DNA from 4 places in the Paenibacillus sp. P5_B5 genome. Region 3 is predicted to be linked to each of the others. Evidence: riboswitches for the same ligand, from Rfam matches in the RefSeq annotation. Region 3 holds a riboswitch; each other region holds the start of a gene.
The links. A riboswitch is a leader RNA that binds a small molecule or an ion and turns the genes downstream of it on or off. The one in region 3 is predicted to bind cyclic di-AMP.
Positions count from the first base shown of each region.

Region 1: linked by a shared signal. The riboswitch ahead of AC1DOK_RS16465 (TrkH family potassium uptake protein) and the one ahead of AC1DOK_RS15490 (hypothetical protein) in region 3 are both predicted to bind cyclic di-AMP.
Region 2: linked by a shared signal. The riboswitch ahead of AC1DOK_RS03915 (betaine/proline/choline family ABC transporter ATP-binding protein) and the one ahead of AC1DOK_RS15490 (hypothetical protein) in region 3 are both predicted to bind cyclic di-AMP.
Region 4: linked by a shared signal. The riboswitch ahead of AC1DOK_RS08025 (CAP domain-containing protein) and the one ahead of AC1DOK_RS15490 (hypothetical protein) in region 3 are both predicted to bind cyclic di-AMP.

Region 1 covers NZ_JBFULK010000012.1:96,646-100,870, forward strand. Annotated here, with positions in the region: gene trxA (thioredoxin) at 1-60, shown strand, start outside; gene uvrC (excinuclease ABC subunit UvrC) at 227-2,230, shown strand; cyclic di-AMP (ydaO/yuaA leader) riboswitch at 2,407-2,563, shown strand; gene AC1DOK_RS16465 (TrkH family potassium uptake protein) at 2,648-4,000, shown strand; gene AC1DOK_RS16470 (potassium channel family protein) at 4,085-4,225, shown strand, end outside.
Region 2 covers NZ_JBFULK010000002.1:268,110-272,334, forward strand. Annotated here, with positions in the region: gene AC1DOK_RS03895 (ABC transporter ATP-binding protein) at 1-67, opposite strand, end outside; gene AC1DOK_RS03900 (MarR family winged helix-turn-helix transcriptional regulator) at 119-610, opposite strand; gene AC1DOK_RS03905 (hypothetical protein) at 1,044-1,322, shown strand; gene map (type I methionyl aminopeptidase) at 1,417-2,163, opposite strand; cyclic di-AMP (ydaO/yuaA leader) riboswitch at 2,387-2,515, shown strand; gene AC1DOK_RS03915 (betaine/proline/choline family ABC transporter ATP-binding protein) at 2,690-3,865, shown strand; gene AC1DOK_RS03920 (ABC transporter permease) at 3,865-4,225, shown strand, end outside.
Region 3 covers NZ_JBFULK010000011.1:85,646-89,870, reverse strand. Annotated here, with positions in the region: gene kdpB (potassium-transporting ATPase subunit KdpB) at 1-9, opposite strand, end outside; gene kdpA (potassium-transporting ATPase subunit KdpA) at 28-1,707, opposite strand; gene kdpF (K(+)-transporting ATPase subunit F) at 1,725-1,799, opposite strand; gene AC1DOK_RS15490 (hypothetical protein) at 1,906-2,325, opposite strand; cyclic di-AMP (ydaO/yuaA leader) riboswitch at 2,459-2,656, opposite strand; cyclic di-AMP (ydaO/yuaA leader) riboswitch at 2,813-3,018, opposite strand; gene AC1DOK_RS15485 (ATP-dependent DNA helicase) at 3,379-4,225, opposite strand, start outside.
Region 4 covers NZ_JBFULK010000005.1:43,934-48,158, reverse strand. Annotated here, with positions in the region: gene AC1DOK_RS08040 (nitroreductase family protein) at 1-193, shown strand, start outside; gene rfbC (dTDP-4-dehydrorhamnose 3,5-epimerase) at 180-731, opposite strand; gene AC1DOK_RS08030 (GNAT family N-acetyltransferase) at 838-1,266, opposite strand; gene AC1DOK_RS08025 (CAP domain-containing protein) at 1,444-2,193, opposite strand; cyclic di-AMP (ydaO/yuaA leader) riboswitch at 2,197-2,330, opposite strand; gene AC1DOK_RS08020 (methyl-accepting chemotaxis protein) at 2,584-4,225, shown strand, end outside.

The DNA of each region.
Region 1 (4,225 bases), on a different contig from region 3:
AAAGTAGTTGGAGTTCAATCCAAAGATGCACTCAAAAACCTTCTTGCACGTCATCAATAATTAAAATCATAATGGATTTTAAGCTCTTTTTCGGGAATACCGAAGAAAGGGCTTTTTTTGTGTATAAGATTGGTTGAGATTATAAGGTTATTCTTGGTATCTAAAGAGGTCCTGTAAAAATTCAAATTTTCTGCTATGCTAGGGTGAAGGAGTGTGATTATGTATTATGACAGGTACGAAAACAGCACCAGAAGATGAACAGTATAAAGAACTAATTCGGCATAAACTGTCGCTTCTTCCTGATCAACCCGGCTGTTACTTAATGAAAAATAGTGAAGGAACCATCATATATGTAGGTAAAGCAAAGGTATTGAAAAATCGTGTGCGTTCTTATTTTACAGGATCACATGATGCCAAAACACAGCGTCTAGTTCTTGATATTCGTGATTTTGAATATATCGTAACATCCTCTAACATGGAGGCACTCATTCTAGAGTGCAACTTGATCAAGCAGCACTTGCCACGTTACAACGTGCTGCTTAAGGACGATAAGACGTTCCCTTATATCAAGGTAACGAATGAACCGCACCCGCGTCTGGAAGTAACGCGGCGTGTTGTGAAGGATAAGGGCAAATACTTTGGCCCTTATCCGAATGCGTTTGCTGCCCAGCAGACGAAGCGACTGCTGGATAAGCTCTATCCGCTGCGCAAATGCCGGAAACTGCCAGACAAGGTGTGTTTATATTATCACCTTGGACAGTGTCTTGCGCCGTGCGCGTTTGACGTGACAGCAGCGCAGAATGATGCGCTGGTGAATGAGATTGTCCGCTTTTTGAATGGCGGACATGATGCTGTTAAGGCAGATCTGACGGAGAAAATGCTCAAAGCTTCGGAAGATCTTGAATTCGAACGGGCTAAAGAACTGCGTGATTTAATCCAGTATATTGATGCTGTGATGGAGAAGCAGAAGATTACGATTAACGACACCCTTGATCGGGATGTCTTCGGATATAGCGTAGACAAGGGCTGGATGAGTGTGCAAATTCAGTACATGCGTCAAGGGAAAATGATTGAACGTCATGTATCACTATTCCCATTCTACGGTGAAGAGTACGATGATTTCATTACGTATGTGACGCAGGTTTATAGTGAGAATCCCGCTTTACCAAAGGAAATTTTCTTGCCGATGCCTCCATCGAAGAATGTGGATGAGCCTGAAACAGTAATTGATGCTAATGAGATTAATAATGGTGTTAATGTTGTTGTTAATGATGCTGTTAATGATGATGTCGCTGATGATGCTGATGTTAATAATGCTGATGAAAATACTATTGTTAATGATGATGTTGCAGCAGCCTCCGATGCGAATGATATCAAGAATTCGCTTGAAAGCTGGCTGAAGGTGAAGGTACTCTTCCCGAGGCGGGGTCTAAAAAAGCAAATGGTTGATATGGCAACCAGCAATGCTGAAGTCGCACTTCAGGATAAGTTCCGATTATTGGAGCGAGATGAGCAGCGTACATTGGGAGCAACATCAGGACTTGGAAGCTGGTTAGGAATTAACCATGTCGGAAGAATTGAAGCCTTTGATAACTCCAATATTCAAGGAACAGATGCAGTATCTGCAATGGTTGTATTCACCGACGGGAAGCCAGACCGTAAACAATATCGCAAATATAAAATTCGCACAGTGCAGGGACCAGATGACTATGAATCCATGCGCGAGGTTATTAGACGCAGATATGAACGTGCGCTTAAAGAGAATTTGACGCTGCCCGATTTAATTATTGTTGACGGTGGTAAGGGTCAAATGTCAGCTGCGCTAGATATACTTGAGAATGAGTTAGGCCTATACATTCCTGTATGCGGACTTAAGAAGGATGAGAAGCATAAGACCTCCCAGCTGTTAATTGGAGATCCTGTAAAAGTAGTTCAGCTACCTAGAGATTCCCAAGAATTCTATCTCTTACAGCGAATTCAGGATGAAGTCCATCGCTTTGCAATTACATTTCATAGACAAACACGATCGAAATCAATGGTATCCTCTCAGCTTGATGCGATTCCAGGGATCGGAGAGAAACGTCGTAAGAAGCTGCTCTTGCATTTTGGTTCAGTCAAAAAAATGAAAGAAGCAAGTGTAGATGATTTTCATGAAATTGGGATTGGAGATAAGCTAGCTAAACAAATTCTGGATGCATTGAATGAACCTAAGGAAAATACGGAACAATAAATTCAATAAAGCTTTCAGACAGATTAGATAACGCAAGCAAATAGCAAATATAATGAGATATACAAGGATATAGCTTTACTTTACTCTATAAAACAAGTTGAATCTGTTCATATCGCCTGATTTCAGTGAATCAAGCTATTGTAAACCTATGAACCAAGCGATATAATTCAAATCAATTGAATAAAAAGCCGAATTTCTAGAAGAGAAAACGGGGGAACCAATATTAGGGGTGAATTTTGTTAGATTGATCCATAAAGGTGATCAGTCTATCAATTAGGGCGTAACTGCCGTCCGAATCCGTCAGCTAACCTCGTAGGCTATGTGTCAGTTAACTATACGTTGACACTAGTTTCAGGTGTCTTTTTTTTGTTTTTGGGTAAGAGTTTATTAGTTTCACTTCTTATTGTAGGGGGATATATGAAAGTTAAGCGCAAGATTCGTAGATTATCACCGTCTCAAATTTTAGTTATTGGTTTTGCTTTAATTATTCTAATTGGGGCGTGTTTACTAGCACTACCGATTGCATCAGCAAATGGTCAATCATTAAGTTTTATCGATGCGTTGTTTACGGCTACCTCAGCAACCTGTGTGACAGGGTTAGTAGTGGTAGATACAGGAACCTCGTTCACGATGTTTGGGCAAGTCGTCATTATCTGTCTTATTCAAATTGGCGGATTAGGTTTTATGAGCTTTGCAACGATGTATGCACTCATGCTACGCAAGAAAATCTCGCTTCGAGAACGATTGCTGCTTAAAGAAGCAGTCAATGCAGGTTCTATGGAAGGCATCGTGCGATTGTTTCGCAAGCTATTGATATACTCGCTTATGATAGAAGGGGTAGCAGCCGTTATCTTTTCGATTCGTTGGTCATTCGATTTAGGAATAGCCAAAGGAATTTACTATGGCATTTTTCATGCGATTTCAATGTTCAATAATGCGGGGTTCGATTTATTTGGAGGAGTCTCGGGACAGTTCTCCTCATTAACGAAGTACTCGAATGATTTCGTTGTTAACGTAGTGGCTATGAGTCTGATTATACTAGGTGGTATTGGTTTTATTGTTATGGCTGACGTAGTTGAGAATCGATCATTCCGGAAGTTCTCCCTACATACTAAGGTTGTTTTAACAACCACTGGATTCTTAATCGCATTTGGTGCAATTGTTATTTTTATATTCGAATACTCGAATACGAAGACGTTTGGATCGCTTGATACAGGCGGTAAAATATTAGCTTCATTCTTTCAATCGGTAACTCCTCGAACGGCGGGAGCTAACACGGTTGATATTGGTGCGTTAAGACAAGCAACACAATTCTTTATCATTATTCTGATGTTCATTGGTGCATCTCCGGGTTCTACTGGTGGAGGGATTAAGACAACAACTTTCACCGTGATGGTGGGTGCTGTCATTTCTATGATCCGCGGTAAAGAAGATATTGTCCTCTTTCGTTATCGTCTAGCTAAGGATCGCATTCTGAAATCTATTACCTTAACTATATTCGCACTCGGTCTTGTTGTCTTCGTATCAATGGCACTCTCTGCGACGGAAGATAGCGCATTTCTAGAAATTTTGTTTGAAGTTACTTCAGCATTTGGAACTGTTGGACTAACAATGGGACTGACACCTGATTTAACTCTTATTGGGAAAATATTGATTTTACTTACCATGTTTGTCGGTCGACTAGGGCCACTTACACTTGCTATTGCAGTCGGGCCTAAAACTGAAAGAGAACTATTTCGATATCCTGAGGGTAAAGTTACAATAGGTTAAGAAGGTAAAATAACGATTGGTTAACATTATAATTTGGAACTTAATAATTTGGTATGTATTATGAAAGGATTGAAGAGAAAACAAATGGTTGATAAACAATATGCCGTAATTGGCTTAGGGCGCTTTGGTTCATCATTGTCTCGCGAACTTATTAAGCTCGGATACGAAGTGCTTGGTATCGATGTTAATGAAGAGAGAGTTAACGAGATGAGCAATGTACTAACT
Region 2 (4,225 bases), on a different contig from region 3:
ATAGCAGTGCAATCGATATAATCAATGTCACTGTAAAAGGTTTTAGATACTTAATTAATTTTCTCATACAGGGATAGCTTCCTTCCTTTCACCTAAGTAATGTGACAATTGAGTTGGTTTACTTAGCATTCTCTTTCTCCGCTCTTATATCACCAATGATTTCATATAACCGATCAATCAGTCTAATCAAGTGATCGGCTTCTTCCGTACCTAATCGATGAACGATTTCGTCTGTAAAAAGCAGAAAATTTTTGGTGACATCTTCTAAAACCGATTTCCCTTGATCTGTTAACCGAATGTAAACGACCCGTCGGTCATTCTTGGTATTGATTCGCTCGACGAGGTCTTTGTTCTCGAGTAAATTGACCATTTGGGAGACAGAAGGAGGACTGATTTTGAGAAGCTCACTGAGCTCGGATACTTTAATACCTGGAGGAGTATGTTGCTCTTCCAATTCGCTGGCTTGTTTTTGCATTGCGTGCCAAATGACATGCAGCATTTGAAACTCTCCCCTAGGGATCTGCTCATTTAAGCCTGTTTTAGCATGCAATTGTTTAAGTTTGGCCATAACATTTAAGAGTTGTTGGCCTTGACTGCTGCCGGCTTCCATGATAACCTCCTTAAATTATGTTGTTATAAACTTTAATATTTAAATTTATACTATATTAGTATACCTAACTATTTACCTGTTAACAAGTTTGTATGAAAGACAATTTCTGGTAATAAATTGGGCTCTAAGTCATAATCAGTGCTTGCTAGAAAAAGCTAAACGTAGATCGTAGCGGAGGGAACGGAATTGTCCTGAAGAAGCGAAGCGTTCGCCTTTGCCACCGGATTTCTACCGCTCTAAGCGGTATATGATCAAGAAATCTGGGGGCAACAGCGATCGTAAGGATAATCCGTTAACGCAGCGGTCATTTATGGGCACTGACAATCTTTAACCACTGGTTTTGGGGCTGAGCCTATAAATTGAATTCTAATCATCGTATTTTGGAAGCCTTATGTTACAATGGCAACATCAATACATTTAGGAGATGACAATCATGAGCGAGAAGTTAAACGAGCAAGAGCTCTTGCAGTACATAGCAGATAAAACGAAGGCGGATTCACATAACATTAAGCTTGTCCTCAAGCATGAGCAGGTATTTATGGATAACGCGAAGGCAGATGCTAAAGGTGAAGTGGACATCGATAGTGATGATCTTGTGGATTATATTATGGGTCAGCGAGAAGTGAAGCTAGACGAAATTACGGTTGAAGCCATTCTGGATGCAGAAATGGACTACCTGATCAAACAGGGGATTGCTGGTTACTTAGACTAATATTACTTATTCTCTCCCTTACAACGCTCTCTTAACAAGAATGACCGGATCGAACCTGAGGGTTCTTCCGGTCATTTTCATTAACTACTCCTGATTATAGCTGTGTCAAAATAATAGGACCATCATCCGTAATGGCAAGTGTATGCTCATACTGGGCGGATAGACCGCCATCGATAGTTCTTGCGGTCCAACCATCGCTATCCATCTTGATTTGATAAGAGCCTGTGTTGAGCATCGGCTCAATTGTAATTACCATACCAGCTTTAAGACGTACGCCTTTACCTGGGGAACCGTAGTGAGGTACCTGCGGATCCTCGTGCATGGTTTTGCCTATTCCATGCCCAATAAAGTGACGAACTACGGAGAAGCCATTCGCCTCGGCATATTGCTGAATAGCATGGCCAATATCGCCAATTCGGTTGCCAACAACCGCTTGTTCAATGCCAAGAAAGAGACTTTTTTCAGTCACAGTTAGCAGCTTATCTGCTTGTTCGGATACTTCGCCTACTCGGTAGCTCCACGCGGAATCGGACAATGCACCATTGAGATTGACGACCATGTCAATTGTTACAATGTCTCCTTCTTTTAAGGGTTCATTCTTTGGAAATCCATGGCAGATTACATCGTTAACGGATGCGCAGGTTGCAAATGGGAATCCATGGTATCCTTTTTGTTCGGGTGTAGCTCCATGTTTTCGTAAGAAATTCTCAACAAATTGATCTATTTCAAGTGTAGTAACACCTGGCTTGATCTTGCTCTTCAATTCCTGATGACACTGAGCCAATAATTTCCCTGAAACTCGCATGTCCTCGATTTCTTGCTTCGTCTTTAGAATAATCATGATAGTCCCTTCTTTATCTTAGGATTGGTTGGTAAGGCATCTATTCTATTTTACCATTATTCGCGCCAATAGCGTGTCATATTGTTTTAATCCTGCTTGGAAATTAGTAACAAACGTTATTGGCCAAAATTTAATGATAAACGTTGATACCAATGGTATACATAAAATGGCTATTTTTAAGACATTTGATAGTAGAGTTGACATAATTGGGATATTCTAATAACATTAAGGTACGCTTAGTTCCTAATTTAGGGAGCGGGGGAACCATTTCTGGGGCGAATCGCAGTCATGCGTAGGAAACCATCTATTCCGAGTCCGTCAGCTAACCTCGTTTGCAGAAGATGGGTCATATTTTTATATTGAACAACCATGACCCGAATTTATATTCGGGTTTTTTGCAGTGATACACAATTAATATTGTTCAGGCTGTGTTTTTAAATGACCCTAATTCACATCAAAATGACTCATTAGTCGTTTTTTTTGTGTTGGGGTCTTTTTCTATATATTTGGATAGGGGGAAATAAATGTGATTGAATTTCAACATGTCAATAAAGTATATGATGATGGTTTTCAAGCGCTCAAAGACATTAATCTGACGATTAAGAAGGGTGAGCTTACGGTTATTATTGGTCCGAGTGGTTGTGGAAAGTCAACGACAATGAAGCATATTAATCGGCTCATTACAGCCTCGAGCGGTAAAGTGCTGATTAATGGTGAGGATATTTCAGAGAAGAACCCGGTTGAGCTTAGACGTAAAGTAGGTTACGTGATTCAGAACGTAGGGTTATTTCCACATATGACAATTGCAAAGAATGTTGCGGTAGTTCCTCACTTATTGAAGTGGGAGCAGAGCAAAATTGATCAGCGTGTGAATGAACTGATGGAGATGGTTAATCTAGAACCTGAAGTTTATAGTCATCGTTATCCCTCAGAGTTAAGTGGTGGTCAACAGCAGAGGATTGGTGTTATCCGAGCATTAGCAGCGGATCCTGATATTATTCTGATGGATGAGCCCTTCAGCGCACTTGATCCGATTAGTCGTGAACAGCTTCAAGATGAATTAATTCGTCTACAGCAGGACTTGCAGAAGACGATTATCTTCGTTACGCATGATATGAATGAGGCTATTAAAATCGCCGATACCATCGTACTGATGAAGGATGGAGAAATTATACAGGCTGGCACACCAGAAACAATCTTACGTTATCCAGCGAATGATTTTGTGCGTACATTCATCGGACAGAAGAATGTGGAGTCAACACAGCTCGGAGAGCCTATGCGCGTATCGACTGTGGATGATGTGATGGTGACACAGCCAGCAACAACCTACCCGAATCGTGGTTTAGCAGAAGCAATTAAGATGATGGAGGCTCGTAAGGTGGACAGCTTATTTGTAGTCGATCGTTATCGTAAGCTGCTTGGGATTGTATCCATTTATCGTGTGCTGCATGAATTCGGTGGGGAAGACAAGACGGTACAGGATGTGATGCGTCTGATTGCCTATCAGGTGTCTCCTGGAACTATTTTGCCTGAAGCTGTCGAGATGATGACTAATCATCGGTTATCGAACCTTGCAGTTGTTGATGACACGGGCAGATTGGTTGGACTACTAACCAGAGGTAGTATTGTCAGCCATCTGAATGAGGTTTACCCAGCTCTAATTGATCAGTATGCGTTGAGCCTCGGAGAGGAGGCTAAATGATGAACGATTTACTAACTTTCTTTTCAGAGCGAAGTGGAGATATTTTTACGGCATTACAGGAGCATTTAACCATTACGGCAATTTCTGTTCTTCTAGGCTGTATTGTATCCATCCCACTCGCAATTCTCCTTGTCTATAATAACAGGTTCAAATGGTTGAACAGCGTGGTATTCTTCTTGGCGAATTTATTACAGACGATACCAAGCTTAGCCTTGTTAGCTGTTCTTATTCCGTTTCTTGGAATCGGGATGAAGCCGGCGATTATGGCGCTCTTCCTCTATTCCATCATGCCAATTCTTCGTAATACGTACGATGGCTTCCAATCAGTTGATTCAAGTGTATTGGAGTCAGCGAGGGGCA
Region 3 (4,225 bases):
TGAACTCATTCTATTTCACCTCATCGACTAGCGTAATGTTAAAAACTCAGCAATTGGTCCCAATACAAGAACAGGTAAGAACGTTAAAGCGCCAATAATCAATACCGTAGCAATCAGAATTCCCATAAACATTTTATTGTCTGTACGGAAAGTACCGATTGTTTCTGGAACCCATTGTTTATTAACTAGTGATCCTGCAACACCTAGCAGTGCGATGATCGAAATATATCGTCCAAGCAACATAACGAGCCCTGTTGTAATATTCCAGAATGGTGTGTTATCCCCTAGTCCTTCAAATCCTGATCCGTTGTTTGCAGCAGAGGATGTGTATTCATAGAGAACTTGGGATATACCATGAAACCCTGTGTTCGTAATTGCTGCGGTTCCTAAATCGGATACCAAAGCAATAGCTGTTGGTCCTAGAATGATGAGCGGATGCACTAATATGGCAATTGCTATAAGCTTCATCTCTCGTGCTTCAATTTTGCGACCCAAGAACTCAGGTGTACGTCCAACCATCAATCCACAAAGGAATACGGCTAGAATGGCATACATGAGCATGTTCACAAGTCCAACACCATCGCCGCCAAAAACACTATTTAACATCATTAATCCTAGCGGGACGAGTCCGCCAAGTGGCGTCAATGTATCGTGCATATTGTTAACTGACCCCGTGGTAGCTGCTGTTGTAACGGTTGTAAACAAGGCGGATTGCGGAATACCGAATCGAACTTCCTTACCTTCCATACTACCCTGAGTTGCATTTATACCGAGTGCGTTAATTGCAGGATTTCCCTGACTCTCCGAATAATAAGCAAGCGATAAGAACGAGACGAACAAGAATAGCATCGTGCCAAAAATAATCCAGCCTTGCTTCTTATTGCGAGCGAATTTACCAAATGTGAAGGTCAGTGCAGCTGGTATACACCACATCGACAAAATTTCTAGTACATTCGTTAGTGGACTCGGATTCTCAAATGGATGAGATGAATTGACTCCGAAGAATCCACCCCCATTCGTACCTAAATGCTTGATCGAAACTAGTGAAGCGACAGGTCCAACAGGTATTTGCTGTGTTTGCCCTTCAATTGTTGTTGCTTGAATGCTAGGACTGAAGGTTTGAGGTACTTTTAATGCTACTAGAACTAGAGTCACGATAATCGCGAGTGGAATTAGTAAGCGAATATGTGCTTTGACAAAGTCTACGAAAAAATTACCGAGCGTTTTGCCTTTACTAGTTAATCCCCGGATAAATGCAATAGCTACAATAATACCGGTTGCGGCAGAAGTGAACATCATCATGATAATCACGGCCATTTGTGAGAAATAGGTTAATCCTGTTTCACCACTATAATGCTGCAGGTTTGTATTCGTCATGAAGCTAATGACTGTATTGAATGAAAGTGTTGATTCCATATTGGAGATTCCACTTGGATTGAGCGGTAAAATCTGCTGGATCCGTAGAATCAAATAACTCACTGCCACTAAAGCTATATTGACTGCAATTAAAGTGAGTGCATATCGTTTCCATGACATTTCAGCACGATTCTTGAGTCCGATCAATCGGTATATGACATTCTCAATTGGACCAAATATTTTGTCGGTACGGTTAGCTTGATTTGAAAAAATATGATAGATATACGTACCTAAAGGTTTAACGATTAGGATTAACAGCACAATCACTGCAATAATTTGTATGATGCCCATCTAACTTCCTCCTATATTTAGAACTTCTCTGGATTCACTAGCGCGTAAACTAAATAAACAAATACAAAAATAGCAATTATACCGATGATCATCATTTGCGCTCTCCTCCAGATTCATCAACAATTCGATCACACCAAACTAAGAAAGCATAAAACACGAGAAATGTACCTGCTAGCAGAAGAACCATATATAGATCATTCATTTGGATTCCCTCCCTCTATCATCCTGAATCAGAAACGAAACGTCATCGTTGTGTGTATAGATCACATACTCAGCACCAAGTCCCCGATACACTAATCTTGGATTGAAGCTATGTGTAATGACGTAGATTGGTTTAGAAGTCCAGCCGCGACACATCTGAATATACCGACAACACAGATTAAAACTGTTTTCAAACAAATACACGTTGCCGATCGGTAGGTCTGGAATTATCCAAGTCTCATGTCCTCCACTGTCTACGATTACAACTTGTTCAGCACCTAATTTACTAATTCGGTCACTATCATTTTTGTTATTGGATAATGCTATAAAAGGTAACCCTTTAAGTTTTAATTGTTTCATAAAATTCTCGCCTGTTTTATTGGGGGCGGATACGAGAATTACTTCCTGCTCAATCACTTGTCTTTCCTCCTGACATGATTTAAGCAACAATTAACACTGTGAAATAGACAAAGAGCCACAGGAAAGGAACGATTCCCGTGGCTCTTTGAAGAGCACAGCTAAATTAGCCGTGTCTAATTCGCACGAAATTGTTGCCTCTCTTGGTACGCTTACGAGGTTAGCTGTCGGATTCGGGCGTAAGAGTCGCCCTACTTCATATGTAAGATCTCATGACTTCAGTCATGCTTCTTAATATATAGAAGATTCACCCCATGGTGCTGGATATCAGCTACCGATTGGTTCCCCCGTTCTCCAAATGTTGCACCCGGAGATTCAGCGATAAAGAACTACAATTGCATTATTCATTTTCATAAATGAATCAATATTTTCAAAAAATTGTACTAAAAAACCACAGAGACTTAAGCCCTGTGGTCGGCTATACGATCACAAGCTTCATCATCCTCTCTCATAGAGCATTGACGCAAAGAAATTCAAAATATCGTCCTTATGCCCAGTTACCACGCTTACGAGGTTAGCTGACGGATTCGGGCGGTGAGAGTCGCCCTACTCGTATGTATAATTTCGTGACGCAATTCACGGATACATACAAGATTCACCCCAGAGGCAGCATGCACGACTCTCACATCGTACAATGACTACACCCATTGGTTCCCCCGATTCCCATAGGCGGGAATTCAGCGATCAGCGAATCGAAACTTAATCAATTCAAATCACGTTTTGAATATTACTCCTGCTAGCAAAACTTGTAAAGTCGATCTGCAATCAAGATAGAGCCAAATAAGCATAATTGCGAACATAAATAACGATTGATCCACAAGATGCATACCATTTGCTCGCTATTACTCATGATTTCGTAGTTTTAAAAGGGATCTTCAATAATGGGCGGAAATTAATTATGAAAACACTAATTATTTTGAAAATACGATTTACAAAGTCATGACAAAGGAGTATTATACAGTTCAATTACATAACGTAAGTAAGCCTCCTACAGACTATATTCTGTCATAGGAGGCTTTATCTAGACTAGGCTTAGCTAGCTTTGGCTATATGTTACACACTCACACTCATACTAACACCAGTTGGCATGATTTCTTTAATCTTCTCTTTTACCAGCTCATTATGATGCAGCTCTTGTCCCAAAATGGTCACTTCACCGTGATCGTCACTAGATCTGATCAACCGCCCTATTCCTTGTCTAAGGCGAAGCAGCATATATGGCAGATCAACCTCTGTGAATGGCTCAGCGGCAGCTTGACGCTTGGCAGAGAATACAGGATCGTTCGGAGGAAATGGTAATGACCAAATAATCACATTAGACAAAGACGGGCCTGGTATATCGAGACCTTCCCACAGGGTTACAGCACATAAAACGCTATGCTCATCATTTTGAAAAGCAGATATCAGATGACTAATTTCCTGATCCCCTTCGAACCAGAACTTCATAGCTTGACATGCTTCATACCGACCAATCTCTTGCTTAAACTGCTTCAACTCTTCTTTGGAAGTGAAGAGGAGTAGTGCCCTGCCTTCCGATTGCCCAAGAGATGCTATAGCAACTTTCATTTTTGCTGAGAATAAATCAGTAGAGCTCACTTCTTGGCTGAGTTGTGGCGCAAATACTTTCATCTTCTCCGCATAGTTATAAGGAGATGGTACTGACATCGACAGGTATTGTTTAACGCCCAGATTGTCAGCTACATAATGAAATGAATCCTCAATTGAAAGTGTTGCGGACGAGAATACAACAGGCATTTTCTGAGAGAATACCCGTTCCTCTAACACTTCCTTAACCATTTTGGGCATAATGACGAGGGTAAGCCCATTGGTATCCTCCATCACCCAAGAGATTAATTGATCTTTACGGCTGTACAAGCTTAATGCAAGTCCAATCATCTCC
Region 4 (4,225 bases), on a different contig from region 3:
TGCATGGGAACAAGGTATCGGTATGGTATGGAAAACAAGTGGATACACGAAATCCGCACAATTCCGTGAAGCACTTCAGATCGAAGCTAACGAGCGTGTTGTTGGACTACTCCAAATGGGCTATCCCGAAATGATTCCGCAAGCAAGCTCTCGTATTCCTGCTGAGCAGAAGCTCACGATCATACAAAATTAATTTCTGCTAACTCTAATATAGGTAGATCTCGATCCTTAATGGATAGGATCGGCTTCGCGATTGGCCAATCAATCCCGATAAACTCATCATTCCAAGCTATTCCCCTATCACAATTCGGTGAATAATATTCATCAACCTTGTAGAATACTTGTGTATTGGGAACAAGTGTACAGAAGCCATGAGCAAATCCTTTGGGAATCAACAATTGTCTCTTATTCGCTTCACTAAGAACTACACCTGTCCAATGACCGAATGTTGGTGAGTCTTTGCGTAGATCTACCGCTACATCATAGATGGCGCCTGTTAAGACTCTCACCAGTTTAGTCTGTGCTTTGGGCTTGAGCTGATAATGTAGACCTCTTAGCACACCCGCTTCCTTGGATAAAGAATGGTTGTCCTGAACGAATGCGATGTTAATCCCTGCATCTTGAAACTCTCGTGAATTATAGCTCTCCATAAAGAAGCCACGTGGGTCTTCATAGCTTGCAGGTTCAATGATATATACATCTCGTAATTGTTTTGTTGGAATTATTTGCATACTAAATACACCCGCTTTACCCGTTTATATCACCATATGCGGTGGGTAAGCGGAACATACATAATGAACCGACTCCGTCCACTAATGCAAGACGGAGTCGGTTATTTTATAACTTTTTAACTAGATAATAGTGCGTATGCTCGCCTGCAACACCCTCAATTTGTCCATATACTTCAAACCCTTGTTTTTGATAGAAACCAAGTGCTTGAAAGCTGAGAGTGTCCAATTTAATCATCGAGCATTTCAGTTCCTTCGCTTTATCCTCTGCCATCTGAATCAGCTTAGCACCATAGCCACGCTTCCTCAGTTTCTCATCTAGCCATAGAATTTCAATCGCTAAGACATCCCAGAAATTACGACCTATCATTCCGCCACATACCTGACCACTCTCTTCGTCAAGCACGAAGAAGTTCACTTCTTGATGCTGCTCTCTCAGACGCTCTGAAATATGGTTTCGATTAAATTGTGATAATCCAGTTCTTACTTGCTTTTTGGCTTCTATATTCTCACCGTTGTCCTCTATGATCCGAAACATTGAATCCCCCCCATATCATTCAGCATAATAATCTAACATCTTATATAGATAGTAATTCTACGATAATCGAAAAATTTAATCAATTTATCGATAACCGCCAAAACATATGCTGATATATTCACAAAAAAAAGACTAACGAAAGACATATTTCATGCCTAACGTTAGTCTCTATTGAAATTAACCTATGAACTCTTGTACCCATACACCTTGATAATATCCTACACCTATTTTCGTAAAGTTAGGGTTTAGGATGTTTTCCTTATGACCCGCACTGTTCATCCAGGCTTTCATAACATCCGCTGGAGAACGCTGCCCTTTAGCAATGTTCTCACCCGCTGTGCGATAAGAAATGTTATAAGACTTCATCATATCGAATGGTGAACCGTATCTTGGTGAATTATGATCAAAATAATTATTAGTGTACATATCCTTTGCTTTATCTAGCGCCATATTTGAAAGAGCTGTGTCCATAGTTAGTGGCTTAGCACCAACTTTTGCCCGCTCATCATTAACAAGTTTAACAACCTCTTGTGTAAATTGAGAAGTGCCTGTATCCGGCTTAGTGCCCGTATCTGGTTTAGTACCTGTTCCTGGCTTAGTGCCTGTATCAGGCTTCGTGCCTGTGTCCGGCTTAGTACCTGTACCTGGTTTAGTACCTGTGCCCGGCTTAGTACCGGTACCTGGCTTACCTGTAACCGAATCCTTCCATTGCGGAGGCCATACAATATGAATGTTTCCGAATTCCGGATTTTTAATTTTCGTCTGAAGATCACTATTAATCTTCTTTATGATCTGATTAGCAGACTCATTATCTGGCAACTGACACGAATTATTTGTAGCGGCGGATGCTGCTCCAGCTCCAGCCGACACCATCATAACTAATGCTAGCGAACTTGTTACTGCTACTTTCTTAAAACTCTTTTTCATATCTTACTCTCCTTTGGTAGCCTACGAGGTTAGCTGACGGGTTCGAGATAAAGAGCAATCCTCTACCATATCAAATGGTTTCACCCCACAAAAACAACGGTTCCCCCGCGCTCAATGAGCTTCGACTTGATTGTGGTACTAAACCATAGTAACATCCTCTACCAACTCTTTCATTCCCAAATTAATGGTAGATATGGTTGTATTCAACTAGTTGACGCGATTATTAAAATAATCAAATAATTACTCTATTAAGTCACAAAATTAACATATGTCTGAAAATTATTATTCATTATCAAAAGGTCTTTGTAGGAATTTGTCGAAATACTGGGTGTAAATGGCATTGTTACTGCTATAGCAAGAAGAAACTGGAATAAACTGGAGGAGAACTATATGAGCAAAGATAAATCATTACAACCTACAATAACGATTCGCACCAAACTCCTTACTGCATGTTTAATTCTGTTAATCGTTCCAATAATTATTATCGGAACAATCAGTTATCAATCGTCATCCAAGGAAACAAACACACTTATTGAAAAAAACATTCAAAATAACGTAGCCATGGCACTTGCTCTGATTACCTCATTTGATGAATCCGTAAAGAATGGAACTTTATCTAAAGAAGAAGCACAAGAAAAAGTGAAAACAGCCTTACTTGATTCTAAGCAGGGGGGTATAAGAACGATCAATAAAGATATTGATTTGGGTGAGCACGGGTACTATTACGTACTTGATGATCAAGGTATGCTGCTGGCACATCCAAAGCTAGAAGGTCAAAGCATATGGGACAGAAAAACAAGTGACGGTTTCTACTATATCCAAGACGTTATCGCTAAAGCGAAAAGCGGTGGCGGATTAACCAAATATAACTGGCCTTTACCGAATTCCGAAAAGGAGGCGCTCAAGGTAGTATACAGTGCGTATTACGAGAATTGGGGCTGGATTGTCTCTGCTGGATCCTATATGCAGGATTACAACCAAGGACTCACCAATATCCTTAAGACCCTTCTCATCACACTTGCGAGTTGCTTCTTGGCAGGTCTACTATTTTCCTATTTATTCGCTAGGCATATAGCTAAGCCACTCTCTATTGTAAGTGAACAAACGGTGCAAATCGCAAAAGGTGATCTTACGGGTGACTTCCTACTCATCAAGAATCAGGATGAGCTCGGACAACTCGGAAGAATGTTCTCACTCATGCGTCAGAACATTCTTAAGCTTGTAACAGAAATCAGCACAAGCTCTGATCAAGTATCACAGAAGCTCGGGGCTTTAGCTCAATCAACACATGAAGTAACGGAAGCGAGCAACCATATTTCTTCTTCCGTCCAGCAAATTTCGTTACTCACTCACACACAAGCCAGAAGTGTTGAGGAGAATGCAAATGCAATGGAAGAGATGGCGGCAGCTATCCAGCGGATTTCAGAGACATCTACCATTACACTTGGTGTATCTGAAAGTATGGCTAATGAAGCTGATCAAGGTAGTTTATTTATAGCTGAGACTACAGAGAAAATGACTTCTCTACATGCCACGATCAGTGATTTATCGATCGTTATTGAGCAGCTTAATGATCGCTCACAGCAGATTGGTTCAATCGTTCAAGTCATTACAGAAATCGCTAATCAGACAAGATTATTATCACTCAATGCTGCGATTGAATCGGCTCGAGCTGGGGAAGCGGGTCAAGGCTTCGCTGTAGTTGCTTCCGAGGTTCGGAAACTTGCAGATCGCTCTAATCATTCTGCACTGCAAGTATCGGAGCTCATTAGCAGTATTCAAGGCAACATCACATTTGTTGTAACAGAAATGCATAGAAGTGAAATAGAAGTGAATATTGGAGTTGAATCCGTAATAAAAACAGGAGAAGCCTTTAATCGGATTCATCAAGCGACGAAGAATACTGTGACTCTTATTCAAGACGCATCCGCCGCTTCACAGGAGCTATCCGCGGGAGCACAGCAGGTTGCAGCGTCCTTGCAAGAAATGAAGCGAATGTCTGAGAACACCGCTAACACGACTGAATCCATAT